2 regions of the Roseateles sp. GW821-FHT09B06 genome follow, and region 2 is predicted to be linked to the other one. Evidence: predicted binding sites of a transcription regulator. Region 2 holds the regulator's gene; the other holds the start of a gene.
The links. The regulator FNR, encoded in region 2, switches genes on or off when oxygen is low (the NO sensors DNR and NnrR bind a similar motif). The targets are predictions, from matches to a motif close to TTGATNNNNATCAA.
Positions count from the first base shown of each region.

Region 1 (7,493 bases), on a different contig from region 2:
ATGCGCGAGTGGCTGGAACTGGAGACCGACGAGATCTGTAAGGTCCTGGCCATCAGCCCGACCAATCTCTGGGTCATGCTGCATCGCGCACGCCTGCGTCTGCGCGAATGCCTGCAGCTGAACTGGTTTACCCCCACATCGTCCCATCGCCCCGCCTGATCGCCATGCTGCTGCGTCGAACCTGCCGCGAAGTCACCGCCCTGGTGCTGCAAGCCCAGGACCGCGCCCTGCCCTGGCACGAACGCCTGGCCGTGCGCCTGCACATGCTGATCTGCCAGGCCTGCCCGCGCTTCGCCGCCCAGGTGGCACTGATGCGCCGCGCCAGCGCGCGCTGGCGCGCCTATTCCGAATCGGACTGACAGCGCAGCCGCCCCAACGGAGCCCGCGGGGCCGGCGAGAGCTTAATCTCGCAATGCCAGCGCCCGGTTGGCGCGCAGCGCCAGCAGGGTGCAGGCCACGCCGGACAGCAGGTACAGGGTCACCGCCTCCAGCCCGAAATGGGCGGACAGCCCCAGCGCCACCAGCGGCGCGAACGCCGCACCGACCAGCCAGGCCAGATCGGCGGTCAGCGCCGCGCCGGTGTAGCGCAAATGCAGCTCGAAGTTGGAGGTCACCGCGCCCGAGGACTGGCCGTAGGACAGGCCCAGCAGCACGAAGCCGGTGATGATGTAGATGTCCTGCCCGACCCGGCCGCCTTCCAGCAGCGTGGGCGCCAGCAGGCTGAACAGGCCGATCGCGATGGCCAGGATGCCCAGCAGGCGGCGGCGCCCGATGCGGTCGGCGATCAGGCCCGAGACCGGCATTGCCGCCGCGGCCATCACCGCGCCGAACACCTGGATGGCCAGGAACTCGGCGACGCTCTGCTCCGAATACAGCAGGATCCAGGACAGCGGGAACACCGTGACGATGTGGAACAGCGCGTAGCTGGCCAGCGCCGCGAAGGCGCCGATCAGGATGTTGGAGCCCTGGGTCGACAGCAGCTCACCCACATCGCAGGGCTCCAGCTCGTGGCTGTCCATATTGCGTTCGTACTCATGCGTCACCACCAGGCGCAGGCGCGCGAACAGCGCCACCACATTGATCGCGAAGGCGGCGAAGAAGGGATAGCGCCAGCCCCAGTCGAAGAAGTCGCTGCTGGAGAGATTGCTCCACAAATAGGCAAACAGGCTGCCCGCCACCACGAAACCGAGCGGCGCGCCCAGCTGACCCAGCATCGCGTACCAGCCGCGCTTGCCCTGGGGCGCGTTCAGCGCCAGCAGCGAGGGCAGCCCGTCCCAGGAACCGCCCAGGGCCAGGCCCTGGCCGATGCGGCAGGCCGCCAGCAGCGCGATCGCCGCGAAGCCCGCCGTGGTGTAGCCCGGCAGCAGGGCCATGCCCACGGTCGAGCTGCCCAGCAGGAACAGCGCCACGGTCAGCTTGGCGCTGCGCCCGAAGCGGCGCTGGATCCACATGCCGGCCAGCGTGCCCAGCGGCCGCACGACAAAGGCCAGGGAGAACACCGCGAAGGCCCACAGCGTACCCTCCAGCCGCCCCATGTGCGGGAAGAAGATGGCCGGGAACACCAGCACCGAGGCGATGCCGTAGACGAAGAAATCGAAGTACTCGGACGCCCGGCCGATGATCACGCCGACGGCGATGTCGCCCGGCGCCAGGGCCGCGTCCTCGGCGGATTGCGGCTTGTGGTCCGGCACGGCCGGGAAACGGGCGGGGGGGGTAATGCTGGTACTGGACATGACAGATGACTGACTGGCTGGGACAAAATGTCCTATCGATGATCTGCATCAATCAGGATACATTCGCGCCCGGCACACAACTATTGTTTACCCGCGGATCTGGTTTTCCCGATGTCGTCAACGCCCCTGATCAACAAAATCCTTGGCCGCCTCGGCCTCGCCGCCCTGGCCGCTCCGTTGGCAGCGTGCAACACCGTGGTGATGAACCCTTCCGGTGACATCGCCGCGCAGCAGGCCCAGCTGATCGTCACCTCGACCCTGCTGATGCTGATCATCATCGTGCCGGTGATCGCGCTGACCATCCTCTTCGCCTACCGCTATCGCCAGTCCAACACCCAGGCCAGCTACAGCCCGGACTGGCACCATTCCACCCGCCTGGAGCTGCTGATCTGGGGCGCGCCGCTGCTGATCATCATCGCGCTGGGCGCGATCACCTGGATCAGCACCCACAAGCTCGACCCCTACCGCCCGCTGGACCGCATCGACGCCAACCGTGCGGTGCCGGCCGACGTGTCGCCGCTGGTGGTCGAGGTGGTGTCGCTGGACTGGAAGTGGCTGTTTCTCTACCCCGAGCAGGGCATCGCCACGGTCAACGAACTGGCCGCACCGGTGGACCGCCCGATCCAGTTCAAGCTCACCTCGTCCACGGTGATGAACGCCTTCTACGTGCCGGCGCTGGCCGGCATGATCTACACGATGCCGGGCATGGAAACCCAGCTGCACGGGGTGATCAACAAGGCGGGGGTCTACGACGGCTTCTCCTCGAACTTCAGCGGCGACGGCTTCTCGCACATGCGCTTCAAGTTCCATGGCCTGTCGAACGCCGAATTCGACGCCTGGGTCGCGCGCAACAAGGCCGAGGGCGGCGAGCTGAGCCGCGACGCCTACCTGAGCCTGGAAAAGCCCAGCGAGAAGGAAGCCGTGCGCCGCTATGCCAGCGTGGCCAAGGGCCTGTATGACGCCATCCTGAACCGCTGCGTCGACGGCAGCAAGATGTGCATGGCCCAGATGATGGCCATCGACGCCAGCGGCGGCGGCGGCAAGGGCGCCATCGACGGCCTGGCCAGCCGGCCCTGGCGCGACGACCAGACCCGCAGCTACGTGGCCGCCCTATGCACGCCCGAGAACGCCGGCCAGTATGCGGCGCAGCTCGCATCCGTCCGCCAACCCTGAACGGCGGCGCTGAATCGCGGCCCAAGAATTACCGAGAAGATCCACGATGCTCGACGCACAACAGCTCATCTTCGGGCGCCTCAGTTGGGAGGCGATCCCCTTTCATGAACCGATCCTGGTCGGCACCTTCGCCGCCGTCCTGCTGGGCGGCCTCGGCCTGCTCGCGCTGCTGACCAAGTACCGCCTCTGGGGTCCGCTGTGGCACGACTGGCTCACCAGCATCGACCACAAGAAGATCGGCATCATGTACATCGTGCTGGGCATCGTCATGCTGCTGCGCGGTTTTTCCGACGCGCTGATGATGCGTGCCCAGCAGGCCATCGCCTTCGGCGGCGAGGCCGGCTTCCTGCCGCCGCACCACTACGACCAGGTCTTCACCGCCCACGGCGTGATCATGATCTTCTTCGTGGCCATGCCCCTGGTGACCGGCTTCATGAACTACGTGGTGCCGCTGCAGATCGGCGCGCGCGACGTGGCCTTCCCCTTCCTGAACAACTTCAGCTTCTGGATGACGGCCGGCGGCGCGGTGCTGGTGATGATGTCGCTGTTCGTCGGCGAGTTCGCCCGCACCGGCTGGCTGGCCTTCCCGCCGCTGTCGGGCATCCTGGCGAGTCCGGGCGTCGGGGTGGACTACTACATCTGGGCGCTGCAGGTCGCGGGGGTCGGCACGACCTTATCGGGCATCAACCTGATCGTCACCATCATCAAGATGCGTGCGCCGGGCATGAACCTAATGAAGATGCCGGTCTTCACCTGGACCTCGCTGTGCACCAACGTGCTGATCGTGGTGAGCTTCCCGGTGTTGACCGCGACCCTGGTGCTGCTGTCGCTGGACCGCTACCTGGGCACGAATTTCTTCACGACGGACCTGGGCGGCAACGCCATGCTGTACGTGAACCTGATCTGGATCTGGGGCCACCCCGAGGTCTACATCCTGGTCCTGCCCTGCTTCGGCATCTTCTCCGAGGTGGTGGCCACCTTCGCGCGCAAACGCCTGTTCGGCTATGCCTCGATGGTCTACGCGACGGTGGTGATCACGATCCTGTCCTACCTGGTCTGGCTGCACCACTTCTTCACGATGGGCTCGGGCGCCAGCGTCAACAGCTTCTTCGGCATCACGACGATGATCATCTCGATCCCGACCGGAGCGAAGATCTTCAACTGGCTGTTCACGATGTACCGCGGCCGCATCAAGTTCGAGCTGCCGATGATGTGGACCATCGCCTTCATGATCACCTTCGTGATCGGCGGCATGACCGGCGTGCTGCTGGCCGTGCCCCCGGCGGACTTCGTGCTGCACAACAGCCTGTTCCTGATCGCGCATTTCCACAACGTGATCATCGGCGGCGTGCTGTTCGGCCTGTTCGCGGGCATCTACTTCTGGTTCCCCAAGGCCTTCGGCTTCCGCCTCGACCCGTTCTGGGGCAAGCTGTCCTTCTGGTTCTGGGTCATCGGCTTCTACTTCGCCTTCATGCCGCTGTATGTGCTGGGCCTGATGGGCGTGACCCGCCGTATGAGCCAGTTCAGCGATCCCTCGCACCAGATCTGGTTCCAGATCGCCGCCTTCGGCGCCGTGCTGATCGCCCTGGGCATCGCCAGCATGCTGATCCAGTTCTACGTCAGCTTCAGGAAGCGCGAGCAGCTGCGCGACGCGAGCGGCGACCCCTGGGACGGCCGCACGCTGGAATGGGCGACCGCCTCGCCGCCTCCGGCCTACAACTTCGCCTTCACCCCGGTGGTCCACGACCTGGATGCCTGGACGGACATGAAGAAGCGCGGCGCCGTGCGCCCGACCGGCGGTTTCGTGGACATCCACATGCCCAAGAACACCGGCGCGGGCGTGGTCATCGCGGCGCTGGCCACCCTGCTGGGTTTCGCGATGATCTGGCATATGTGGCTGGTGGCCGGCGTGAGCTTCGCGGTGCTGGTGATCGCCGCCATCGTGCACACCTTCAACTACCACCGCGACTACTACATCAAGGCTGACGAGGTGACGCGCAGCGAGGACGCGCGCACCCGGCAGCTGGCGGCCCTGCCGGCCCAGGCCTGAGAAGCCCACAAGAGCGACAGCAACCATGCAAGCAACGCAAACCCTGAGCGGGGCGACGGCCCCGCGCTTCTACGACGACGGCAGCCACCATCCGCAGCAGGGCACCCTGCTGGGCTTCTGGATCTACCTGATGAGCGACCTGCTCATCTTCGGGTCCCTGTTCGCCACCTTCGCGGTGCTGGGCCGCAGCTATGCGGCGGGTCCGTCCGGCGCCGACCTGTTCGACCTGAAGCTGGTGGCGGTCAACACCGCCATGCTGCTGTTCTCGTCAATCACCTACGGCTTCGCGATGATCGGCGCCCAGCAGGGCAGCAAGAAGCTGGTGCTCTCCTGGCTGGCGGTGACCGGCCTGTTCGGCCTGGCCTTCGTCGGCATCGAGCTCTACGAGTTCGCCCACCTGATCCACGAAGGCGCCAACTGGCAGCGCAGCGCCTTCCTGTCCTCCTTCTTCGCCCTGGTCTCGACCCACGGTCTGCACGTCAGCTTCGGCATCATCTGGCTGGTGGTGCTGATGGTGCAGGTCGGCAAGCTCGGCCTGACGGTGGAGAACAAGCGCCGCCTGATGTGCCTGTCGATGTTCTGGCACTTCCTGGACCTGGTCTGGATCGGCGTGTTCACCTTTGTTTATCTGATGGGGGTGCTGTGATGGGCGCTCAACAACACGACCATGGCCATGACGGCCACCACGACGACCCGATGGCCGGGTACCACGTGTCCTTCAAGGGCTATGCGGTCGGCTTCCTGCTGTCGGCCATCCTGACCATCATCCCGTTCTGGCTGGTGATGGCCAAGGTGCTGCCGGCCGACATGACCAAGCTGATCATCCTCGGCTTCGCGGTGGTGCAGATCGTCGTGCAGATGGTCTACTTCCTGCACATGAACGGCAAGGTGGAGGGCGGCTGGTCCATGCTGTCGCTGATCTTCACCGTGGTCTTCGTCGTCATCATCCTGGCCGGTTCGGTCTGGGTCATGTACCACATGAACACCAATATGATGCCCGTGCATGACATGAGCAGCATGCGCTGATGTCCGGCCTGCCGCCGCGGCCGCGCCGCGGCAAGGCCTTCTGGGCCTTGCTGCTGGGCGCGGCCTTGTTCTTTCTGGGCTTCCTGGCGCTGGGCGTCTGGCAGCTCCAGCGCCTGGCCTGGAAGCAGGACCTGATCGCCCGCGTCGAGGCCCGCCTGGCCGCCGCAGCGGCGCCGCCGCCCGCGCGCGCCGCATGGCCGTCCGTCGACAAGGCCGGCTTCGAGTACCGCAAGCTGCGCCTGCGCGGCCGCTTCGACCCTGCGCGCGAGACCCTGGTGGCCGCCAGCACCGAGCTGGGTTCGGGCTTCTGGGTGCTGACGCCGCTGCGCACCGAGCAGGGCGACTGGCTGCTGGTCAACCGCGGCTTCGTGCCGCCCGCGCTGCGCGAGCGCGCCGGCCGGCCCGCGGACGCTCTCGAAGGCGACACCGAGCTGGTCGGCCTGCTGCGGCTCAGCGAGCCGGGCGGCAGCCTGCTGCAGAAGAACGAGCCGGCGGCCGGGCGCTGGTACTCGCGCGACGTGCGGGCCATCGCAACGGCGCGCGGGCTCGAAGGCCCGGTGGCGCCCTTCTTCGTCGATGCGGCGGGCGACCCGCGCACCGAGGTCTGGCCCAGGCCGGGCCTGACCGTGCTGCACTTCAGCAACAATCACCTCGGCTACGCCCTCACCTGGTTCGCGCTGGCCGCCATGGTGGCGGCCGCGCTCGCCTACCTGCTGCACGACGCGCGGCGCCGCCGACCTGCCGGAGACCCCGCTCTTGCCCACCACGATCGCGATTGAGCATCCCTCTGCCCCCGGCCAGGCGCCGGTGCAGCAGGCCGGCCGCAAGAATCTGCTGCAGCTGATCCAGCTGCGCTGGCTGGCCGTGGCCGGCCAGCTCGCCACCATCCTGACCGTGCAGTTCGCGCTCGGCATGCACTTGCCGCTGGCCGAGATGCTGAGCCTGCTGGCCGCGCTGGCCCTGTTCAACCTGGTCTGCTGGCTGCGCAGCCGCGCGCCCTATGGCGTGGGCGACGGCGAGCTGTTCGCCGGGCTGCTGGTCGATGTGGCGGTGCTCACCGGCCAGCTCTACTACAGCGGCGGTGTCACCAACCCCTTCATCTTCCTCTACCTGCTGCAGGTGGCGCTGGGCGCGGTGCTGCTGCGCCGCCGCTACATCTGGGCCATGGTCGGCCTGACCAGCCTGTGCTTCATCGCCCTGACCCAATGGCAGCGCAAGCTCACCCTGCCCGACCTCAGCAGCCCGGAACTGTCCACCCACTACGTCGGTGGCCTGCTGATCTGCTTCACGCTCAACGCCGCCCTGCTGGTGACCTTCATCACCCGCATCGGCCGCAATCTGCGCCAGCGCGATGCCCGCCTGGCCGACCTGCGCCAGCGTGCCGCCGAGGAGGACCACATCATGCGCATGGGCCTGCTGGCCTCGGGCGCCGCGCACGAACTGGGCACGCCGCTGGCCACCCTGTCGGTGATCCTGGGCGACTGGTCGCGCATGGCGCCCTTTGCCGGCGA
Region 1 covers NZ_JBWKPM010000001.1:282,779-290,271, forward strand. Annotated here, with positions in the region: gene AC07OQ_RS01480 (sigma-70 family RNA polymerase sigma factor) at 1-159, shown strand, start outside; gene AC07OQ_RS01485 (anti-sigma factor family protein) at 165-359, shown strand; gene AC07OQ_RS01490 (MFS transporter) at 402-1,733, opposite strand; gene cyoA (ubiquinol oxidase subunit II) at 1,845-2,906, shown strand; gene cyoB (cytochrome o ubiquinol oxidase subunit I) at 2,953-4,956, shown strand; gene cyoC (cytochrome o ubiquinol oxidase subunit III) at 4,982-5,602, shown strand; gene cyoD (cytochrome o ubiquinol oxidase subunit IV) at 5,602-5,982, shown strand; gene AC07OQ_RS01515 (SURF1 family protein) at 5,982-6,761, shown strand; gene AC07OQ_RS01520 (ATP-binding protein) at 6,739-7,493, shown strand, end outside.
Region 1: a site for FNR is predicted at 1,772-1,785, ahead of cyoA (ubiquinol oxidase subunit II). Genes of this name have one in related genera too.

Region 2 (7,493 bases):
TCGCCGCCCAGTTGGCCTGGCCCGAACTGAACCTGGGCATTTCCTGGCTGAGCTACGGGCGCCTGCGCCCGCTGCACACCAATGCGGTGATCTTCGCCTTCGGCGGCTGCGCGCTGTTTGCCACCGCCTATCACGTGGTGCAGCGCACCGGCCAGACCCGGCTGTTCGCGCCCAAGCTGGCCTGGGCCACCTTCTGGGGCTGGCAGCTGGTGATCGTGGCGGCCGCGATCACCTTGCCGCTGGGCATGACCAGCGGCAAGGAATACGCCGAGCTGGAATGGCCGATCGACATCCTGATCACCCTGGTGTGGGTCAGCTACGCGATCGTGTTCTTCGGCACCGTGGGCATCCGCAAGGTCAGGCACATCTATGTGGCCAACTGGTTCTTCGGCGCCTTCATCATCGCGGTGGCCCTGCTGCACCTGGTGAACAGCGCGGCGCTGCCGGTCAGCTGGACCAAGAGCTACTCGGCCTATGCCGGCGTGCAGGATGCGATGGTGCAGTGGTGGTACGGCCATAACGCGGTGGGCTTCTTCCTGACCGCGGGCTTCCTCGGGATGATGTACTACTACATCCCCAAGCAGGCCGAGCGCCCGGTCTACAGCTACCGCCTGTCGATCGTGCACTTCTGGGCGCTGATCTTCACCTATATGTGGGCGGGCCCGCACCACCTGCACTACACCGCGCTGCCCGACTGGGCGCAGAGCGTGGGCATGGTGTTCTCGCTGGTGCTGCTGGCGCCCAGCTGGGGCGGCATGATCAACGGCGTCATGACCCTCAGCGGCGCCTGGCACAAGCTGCGCGACGACCCGATCCTGAAGTTCCTGATCGTCTCGCTGAGCTTCTACGGCATGTCGACCTTCGAGGGCCCGATGATGTCGATCAAGACGGTCAACGCGCTGTCGCACTACACCGACTGGACCGTCGGCCATGTGCACAGCGGCGCGCTCGGCTGGGTGGGCCTGATCTCGATGGGCTCGCTGTACCACCTGATCCCGCGCATGTATGGCCGCACCGAGATGTTCAGCAAGCGCGCGATCGAGCTGCACTTCTGGATCGCGACGCTGGGCATCGTGCTCTATATCGCCGCGATGTGGATCGCCGGCGTGATGCAGGGCCTGATGTGGCGCGCCACCAATCCGGACGGCACGCTGGTCTACAGCTTCGTCGAGAGCGTCAAGGCCAGCTATCCCTTCTACGTGATCCGCCTGGCGGGCGGCCTGCTGTACCTCGGCGGCATGTGCGTGATGGCCTGGAACGTGTTGATGACGGCGCGTATCGGCCGCTACGAGCCGGTGCGCGTGCCTGCCGCCGTCGCTCACGCCTGAGGAGGAGCCCAAGATGACAACGAAATCCGTGAGCGGTCACGAGAAAATCGAGACCAGCAACTTCCTGATGATCGTGCTGGTGCTGCTGACCGTGCTGGTCGGCGGCGTCGTCGAGATCGTGCCGCTGTTCTTCCAGCGTTCCACGACCGAGGCCGTGCCGGGGCTCAAGCCCTACACGCCGCTGCAGCTGGCTGGGCGCGACATCTATGTCCGCGAGGGCTGCTACAACTGCCACTCGCAGATGATCCGCCCCTTCCGCGCCGAGACCCTGCGCTACGGCCATTACTCGACGGCCGGCGAATTCGTCTACGACCGTCCCTTCCAATGGGGCAGCAAGCGCACCGGCCCGGACCTGCAGCGCGTCGGCGGCCGCTACAGCGACGAATGGCACCGCATCCACCTGATCAATCCGCGCGATCTGGTGCCCGAGTCCAATATGCCGGCCTACCCCTGGCTCGCCAGCGCCGGCGTGAACCCGGCAGAGATGGCGCCCAAGCTGCAGGCCCTGCGTACGCTGGGCGTGCCCTACAGCGACGCCGACGTGGCCGGCGCGGCCGAGGCCGTCAAGGGCAGGAGCGAGCTGGAGGCGGTGATCGCCTATCTCCAGGTCCTCGGCACGGCCCTGAAGTGAGGGACTCAGTGATGGACATCAATGACCTGAGAAGCGCCGTCACCGTGCTGCTGCTGCTGATGTTTGCGGCCATCGTGGCCTGGGTGTACAGCAGCAAGCGCGACGCGCATGCCTTCGACGAACTGGCGGCCCTGCCCTTGCAGGACGAGGCTGGAGTGACAAGCAATGAGTAGCGACTTTTTCTCCAACGGTTGGTCCTGGTTTGTCGCCGCGACCACGATCGGCGGCCTGCTGTTCTGCCTGCTGCTGCTGATCATCGCGGCGCGTCGCCGTGTGATGGCCGGCGACAACACCACCGGCCATATCTGGGACGAGGATCTGCGCGAGCTGAACAACCCGCTGCCGCGCTGGTGGATGGGTCTGTTCGTGTTGACCGTGCTGTTCTCCGGCATCTACCTGGCGCTCTACCCGGGCCTGGGCAGCGCGGCCGGCACGCTGGGGTGGAGCAGCACGGGCCAGTACGAGACCGAGCAGGCCAAGGCCCGCGCGGCGCTGGCCGAGGTCTATGCCAAGTACCGGGCGATGCCGGTCGACAAGCTGGCCGGCGACGCCAACGCCATGGCCATGGGCGAGCGCATCTTTGCCAACAACTGCGCCAGCTGCCATGGCTCGGACGCCAAGGGCAGCAAGGGCTTTCCCAACCTGAGCGACGGCGACTGGCTCTACGGCGGCGCGCACGAGACCATCATGGAGACCATCGCCAAGGGCCGCACCGGCGTGATGCCCCCGATGGCGGCCGCGGTGGGCAATGCCGACGATGTGCGCAATCTGGCCCACTATGTGCTGAGCCTGTCCGGCAGCCCGCACAACTCGGTGGCGGCGCAACTGGGCAAGGACAAGTTCGGCGCCTGCGCGGCCTGCCATGGCCCCGGTGGCAAGGGCAACCCGGCCCTGGGAGCGCCGAACCTGAGCGACAAGGTGTGGCTGCACGGCTGGGGCGAGGACGCCGTGGTGGCGATGATCAACGGCGGCAAGAACAATCAGATGCCGGCCCATGAGGCGCGCCTGAGCCCCGAGCAGATCCGGGTGCTGGCGGCCTATGTCTGGGGCCTGTCGCATGCCGCCAAGCAGTAAGGCCATCCGATGAGCAGTCCGGGCCGTCCCCGCGCCAAGGTCATCCCGCTGCAGCCCGTCGATGCGGGCAGCGGCGAGCTGGTGTCGCTGTACCAGTCGGAAGGAAAGATCCATGCCCGCGCGGTGCATGGCTGGTTCGCCGCCTGGCGCTGGGCTCTGGTCTGGATCACGCAGCTGGTGTTCTACGGTCTGCCCTGGCTGGAGTGGAACGCCCGCCAGGCGGTGCTGTTCGACCTGGGCGCGCGGCGCTTCTACATCTTCGGCCTGGTGCTGTATCCGCAGGACTTCATCTACCTGACGGCCCTGCTGCTGGTCTCGGCCTATGCACTGTTCTTCTTCACCGCGGTGGCGGGGCGGCTGTGGTGCGGCTACGCCTGCCCGCAGACGGTCTACACCGAGATCTTCATGTGGGTGGAGCAGAAGTTCGAGGGCGACCGCCATGCGCGCATCAAGCTCGACGCGGCGCCCTGGGGGCTGAACAAGCTCTGGCGCAAGGGCGGCAAGCAGCTGGTCTGGATTGCCATCGGCCTGTGGACCGGCTTCAGCTTCGTCGGCTACTTCACGCCGATCAAGGAACTGGGCCGCGAGCTGCTGTCCTTCGGCCTAGGCCCCTGGGAATGGTTCTGGGTGCTGTTCTACGGCTTCGCCACCTATGGCAATGCCGGCTATATGCGCGAGCAGGTGTGCAAATACATGTGCCCCTACGCGCGTTTCCAGAGCGCGATGTTCGACCGTGACACGCTGATCATCAGCTATGACGCCGAGCGCGGCGAGCCGCGCGGTTCGCGCTCCAAGAAGGCCGATCTAAAGGCCCTGGGCCTGGGCTCCTGCATCGACTGCACGCTGTGCGTGCAGGTCTGCCCCACCGGCATCGACATCCGCAAGGGCCTGCAGTACGAGTGCATCGGCTGCGCGGCCTGCATCGACGTCTGCAATGACGTGATGGACAAGATGAGCTATCCGCGCGGCCTGATCCGTTACGACACCGAAAACGGCCTGGCCCAGCACCTGAGCCGCGCCCAGCGCTGGCGCCGTGTGCTGCGCCCGCGGGTGCTGATCTACGGTGCCGTGTTGCTGCTGCTCAGCGGTGCGATGCTGGCCGGCCTGGCGCTACGCGCGCCGTTCCGGGTCGATGTGCTGCGCGACCGCGCCGCGCTGGCGCGCCTGGTCGACGAGGGCCGGATCGAGAACATCTACCGCCTGCAGATCATGAATGCCACCGAGCGCGTGCAGCGCTACCGGGTCGGCGTCGAGGGCCTGCCCGGGCTGGCGCTGGCCAAGCCCCTGGAACTGGAACTGATGCCGGCCGAGGGGCGCTGGGTCGCGCTGGCGCTGCGCCTGCCGCCCGACAGCGCGGCCCGCGCCGGCGCCGGTGCCCATCCCATCCATTTCGAGATCCTGCGCGCGGCGGCGTCCGGCGCGGAGGCGAGCGCGGGCGATGACGCCCGCTCGGTGCGCGAGAAGTCCACCTTCGTGGTGCCGCGCTGAAGCACGCGAGTCAAAGGAGAGAGATCATGTCGAGCAAGCCCTCCGCGAGCCCCGCCGACCCGGCTGCGCCGCGCCCCTGGTGGCGCGAACGCATGATGTGGTTGGTGGTCGGCGGCCCCGGCGCCGTCGTGCTGGCCTCCATCGCCACCCTGGTGCTGGCCATCACCCATCCCGATCCGGTGATCGAGACCCGGGTCGGGCCCTCGGCCGACATGCGCCAGAGCCAGGCCCTGGAGCCGGCGGTCAAGGCGCGCAACCATGCGGCCACCGGCGCTGCTCGGCCTCGCTAGCATGGACGGCGCGGCCGGCCCGGTCGGGCAATCGCGGCCATCGCGGCAATCGCGCCGGCTGATGGCGGCGCTGTGGCCCTCGTTCCTGATGGCGGGCGTGCTGGAGGGGCTGCTGTTCAGCCTGCTGGACCCGGCCGTGCTGGCCGGACCGGCGGGCCTGTCCGCGACCGCGGTCTACAGCCTGGCCTTCCTGTGCTTCTGGGCGGTCACGGCCCTGACTTCGGGCCTGAGCCTGCTGCTGGCAGGCGAATGATCAGCAGTTCGTGCTGTTGATCAGGCGCTGCAGCCCGGCCTGGTCGAGGATGCGGATCTGGCGCTGCTTCACGTCCAGCAGGCCTTCCTCCTGGAACTTGGAGAAGGTGCGCGACACCGTTTCGAGCTTCAGGCCCAGATAGCTGCCGATCTCCTCGCGCGTCATGCGCAGCACCAGGCTGGAGGCCGAGAAGCCGCGCGCCTGCAGGCGCTGGGTCAGGTTCAGCAGGAAGGCCGCCAGGCGCTCCTCGGCGCGCATGCTGCCCAGCAGCAGCATCACGCCATGATCGCGCACGATCTCGCGGCTCATGATCTTGTGGAACTGGTGCTGCAGGTCGGTGAACTCGCGCGACAGCTCTTCCAGCTGGCCATAGGGGATCACGCAGACCTGGGAGTCCTCCAGCGCGACCGCGTCGCAGGAATGGCGGTCGTTGCTGATGCCGTCCAGCCCCAGCAGCTCGCCGGCCATCTGGAAGCCGGTCACCTGGTCGCGCCCGTCCTCTGCCGACACGCAGGTCTTGAAGAAGCCGGTGCGCACAGCGTACAGCGACTGGAAAGTGTCGCCGGTGCGGAACAGGGTGTCGCCGCGGGCCACGTTGCGGCGCGTGGCCACCAGGCTGTCGAGCTGCTCCAGATCCTGCTTCGACATGCCCACCGGCAGGCACAGCTCGCGCAGATTGCAGCTGGAGCAGGCCACCTTGAAGGGCTCGATCTTGATCGGGGGGATCGCGTTGGCGTTCCTGGCCGCCACCCGGCCGGAGCATTCGGCGCCGTTGGCGCTGGCGGGATCCTGCGAGGCTTCTATCGATGTGGACATGATGCTCCTTAAACTTGCAGCGATTGTTGTCGCGGTTTCTCGCATCGGGCTTGATGCACATCAAGGACCCTTTGCTGCCGGCTTGGCAAAGTGGGCCCATGCCTTCCTGCACAACAATTTCCACCGCCGGCCCGGTCATCAACCCGGAGCTGCTGCGCCGATACGATATTGCGGGGCCGCGCTACACCTCCTATCCGACCGCCGATCGCTTCGTCGAGGCCTTCACGGTCCAGCATTATGAACAGGCCCTGGCCCAGCGCGCCAGCGGGGCCCTGGTGGGCGGGGGGGCGCCGCTGTCGCTGTATGTGCATGTGCCCTTCTGCGAATCGGTCTGCTACTACTGCGCCTGCAACAAGGTCATCACCCGCCATCACGAGCGCGCCACCGAGTATCTGCAGGCCCTGGTCAGCGAGATGGACCTGACCCTGGCGCAACTGGGGCGTGCGCCGGCGGTGTCGCAGCTGCACCTGGGCGGCGGTTCGCCGACCTTTCTGAGCGATGCCGAACTGAGCCGCCTGATGCAGGACCTGCGCGAGCGCTTCCGGCTGGAGGCGGGTGCGGAAATCTCGATCGAGGTGGATCCGCGCACCGTCAGCACCGAACGCCTGGCGCATCTGCGGACCCTGGGCTTCAACCGGCTGAGCTTCGGCGTGCAGGATTTCGACCCGGCCGTGCAGCAGGCCGTGCACCGCCAGCAGAGCCACGCCGAGGTGGCGGCCCTGATGGGCGCAGCGCGCACATTGGGCTTCGAGTCCACCAATGTCGACCTGATCTACGGCCTGCCGCTGCAGACGCCGGCCTCCTTCGAGCGCACGGTCGCCCAGGTGGCGGCGCTCAGACCCGACCGCATCGCGCTCTACGGTTATGCGCATCTGCCGGAGCGCTTCAAGCCGCAACGGCGCATCGACAGTGCCCAGCTGCCCCAGGCCGGCGACAAGCTGGCGATGCTGTCGGGCGCGATCGCCGGCTTCATCGCCCAGGGCTACAGCTATATCGGCATGGACCATTTCGCGCTGCCCACCGACTCGCTGGCCGTGGCCAAGCGCCAGGGCCGGCTGCACCGCAACTTCCAGGGCTACAGCACCCAGGCCGACTGCGACCTGATCGGTCTGGGCGTCTCGGCCATCGGCCGGGTCGGCGCCACCTACAGCCAGAACGCCAAGACCCTGGACGAGTACTACGAGACGCTGCGCCAGGGGCGCCTGCCGGTGGTGCGCGGTCTGGCGCTGAACCGCGACGACCTGGTGCGGCGCGCGGTGATCATGGCCCTGATGTGCCAGGGGCGGGTGGAGTTCGAATCGATCGAACTGTCCCACCTGATCAAGGTGCCCGAGTATTTCCGCACCGAGCTGGAGCGCCTGGCGCCGCTGCAGGAGGCCGGCATGGTGATCCTGTCGCCGGGCGCCATCGAGGTGACCGCGCTGGGCTGGTACTTCGTGCGCGCGGTGGCGATGGTGTTCGACCGCTATCTGCAGGCCGACCGCACGCGCGCGCAGTTCTCCAAGATCATCTGACGGCGTCGCGGCATGGACGCTGCACTGCTCGCCTCCGCAGCCCTGATGGGCCTGGCCGGCTCCCCGCATTGCGTGGCGATGTGCGGTGCGGCCTGTGCC
Region 2 covers NZ_JBWKPM010000050.1:282-7,774, reverse strand. Annotated here, with positions in the region: gene ccoN (cytochrome-c oxidase, cbb3-type subunit I) at 1-1,328, shown strand, start outside; gene ccoO (cytochrome-c oxidase, cbb3-type subunit II) at 1,342-1,959, shown strand; gene AC07OQ_RS24105 (cbb3-type cytochrome oxidase subunit 3) at 1,971-2,132, shown strand; gene ccoP (cytochrome-c oxidase, cbb3-type subunit III) at 2,125-3,033, shown strand; gene ccoG (cytochrome c oxidase accessory protein CcoG) at 3,043-4,521, shown strand; gene AC07OQ_RS24090 (hypothetical protein) at 4,548-4,811, shown strand; gene AC07OQ_RS24085 (hypothetical protein) at 4,873-5,064, shown strand; gene fnr (fumarate/nitrate reduction transcriptional regulator Fnr) at 5,065-5,880, opposite strand; gene hemN (oxygen-independent coproporphyrinogen III oxidase) at 5,979-7,394, shown strand; partial or broken gene AC07OQ_RS24070 (urease accessory protein UreH domain-containing protein) at 7,407-7,493, shown strand, end outside.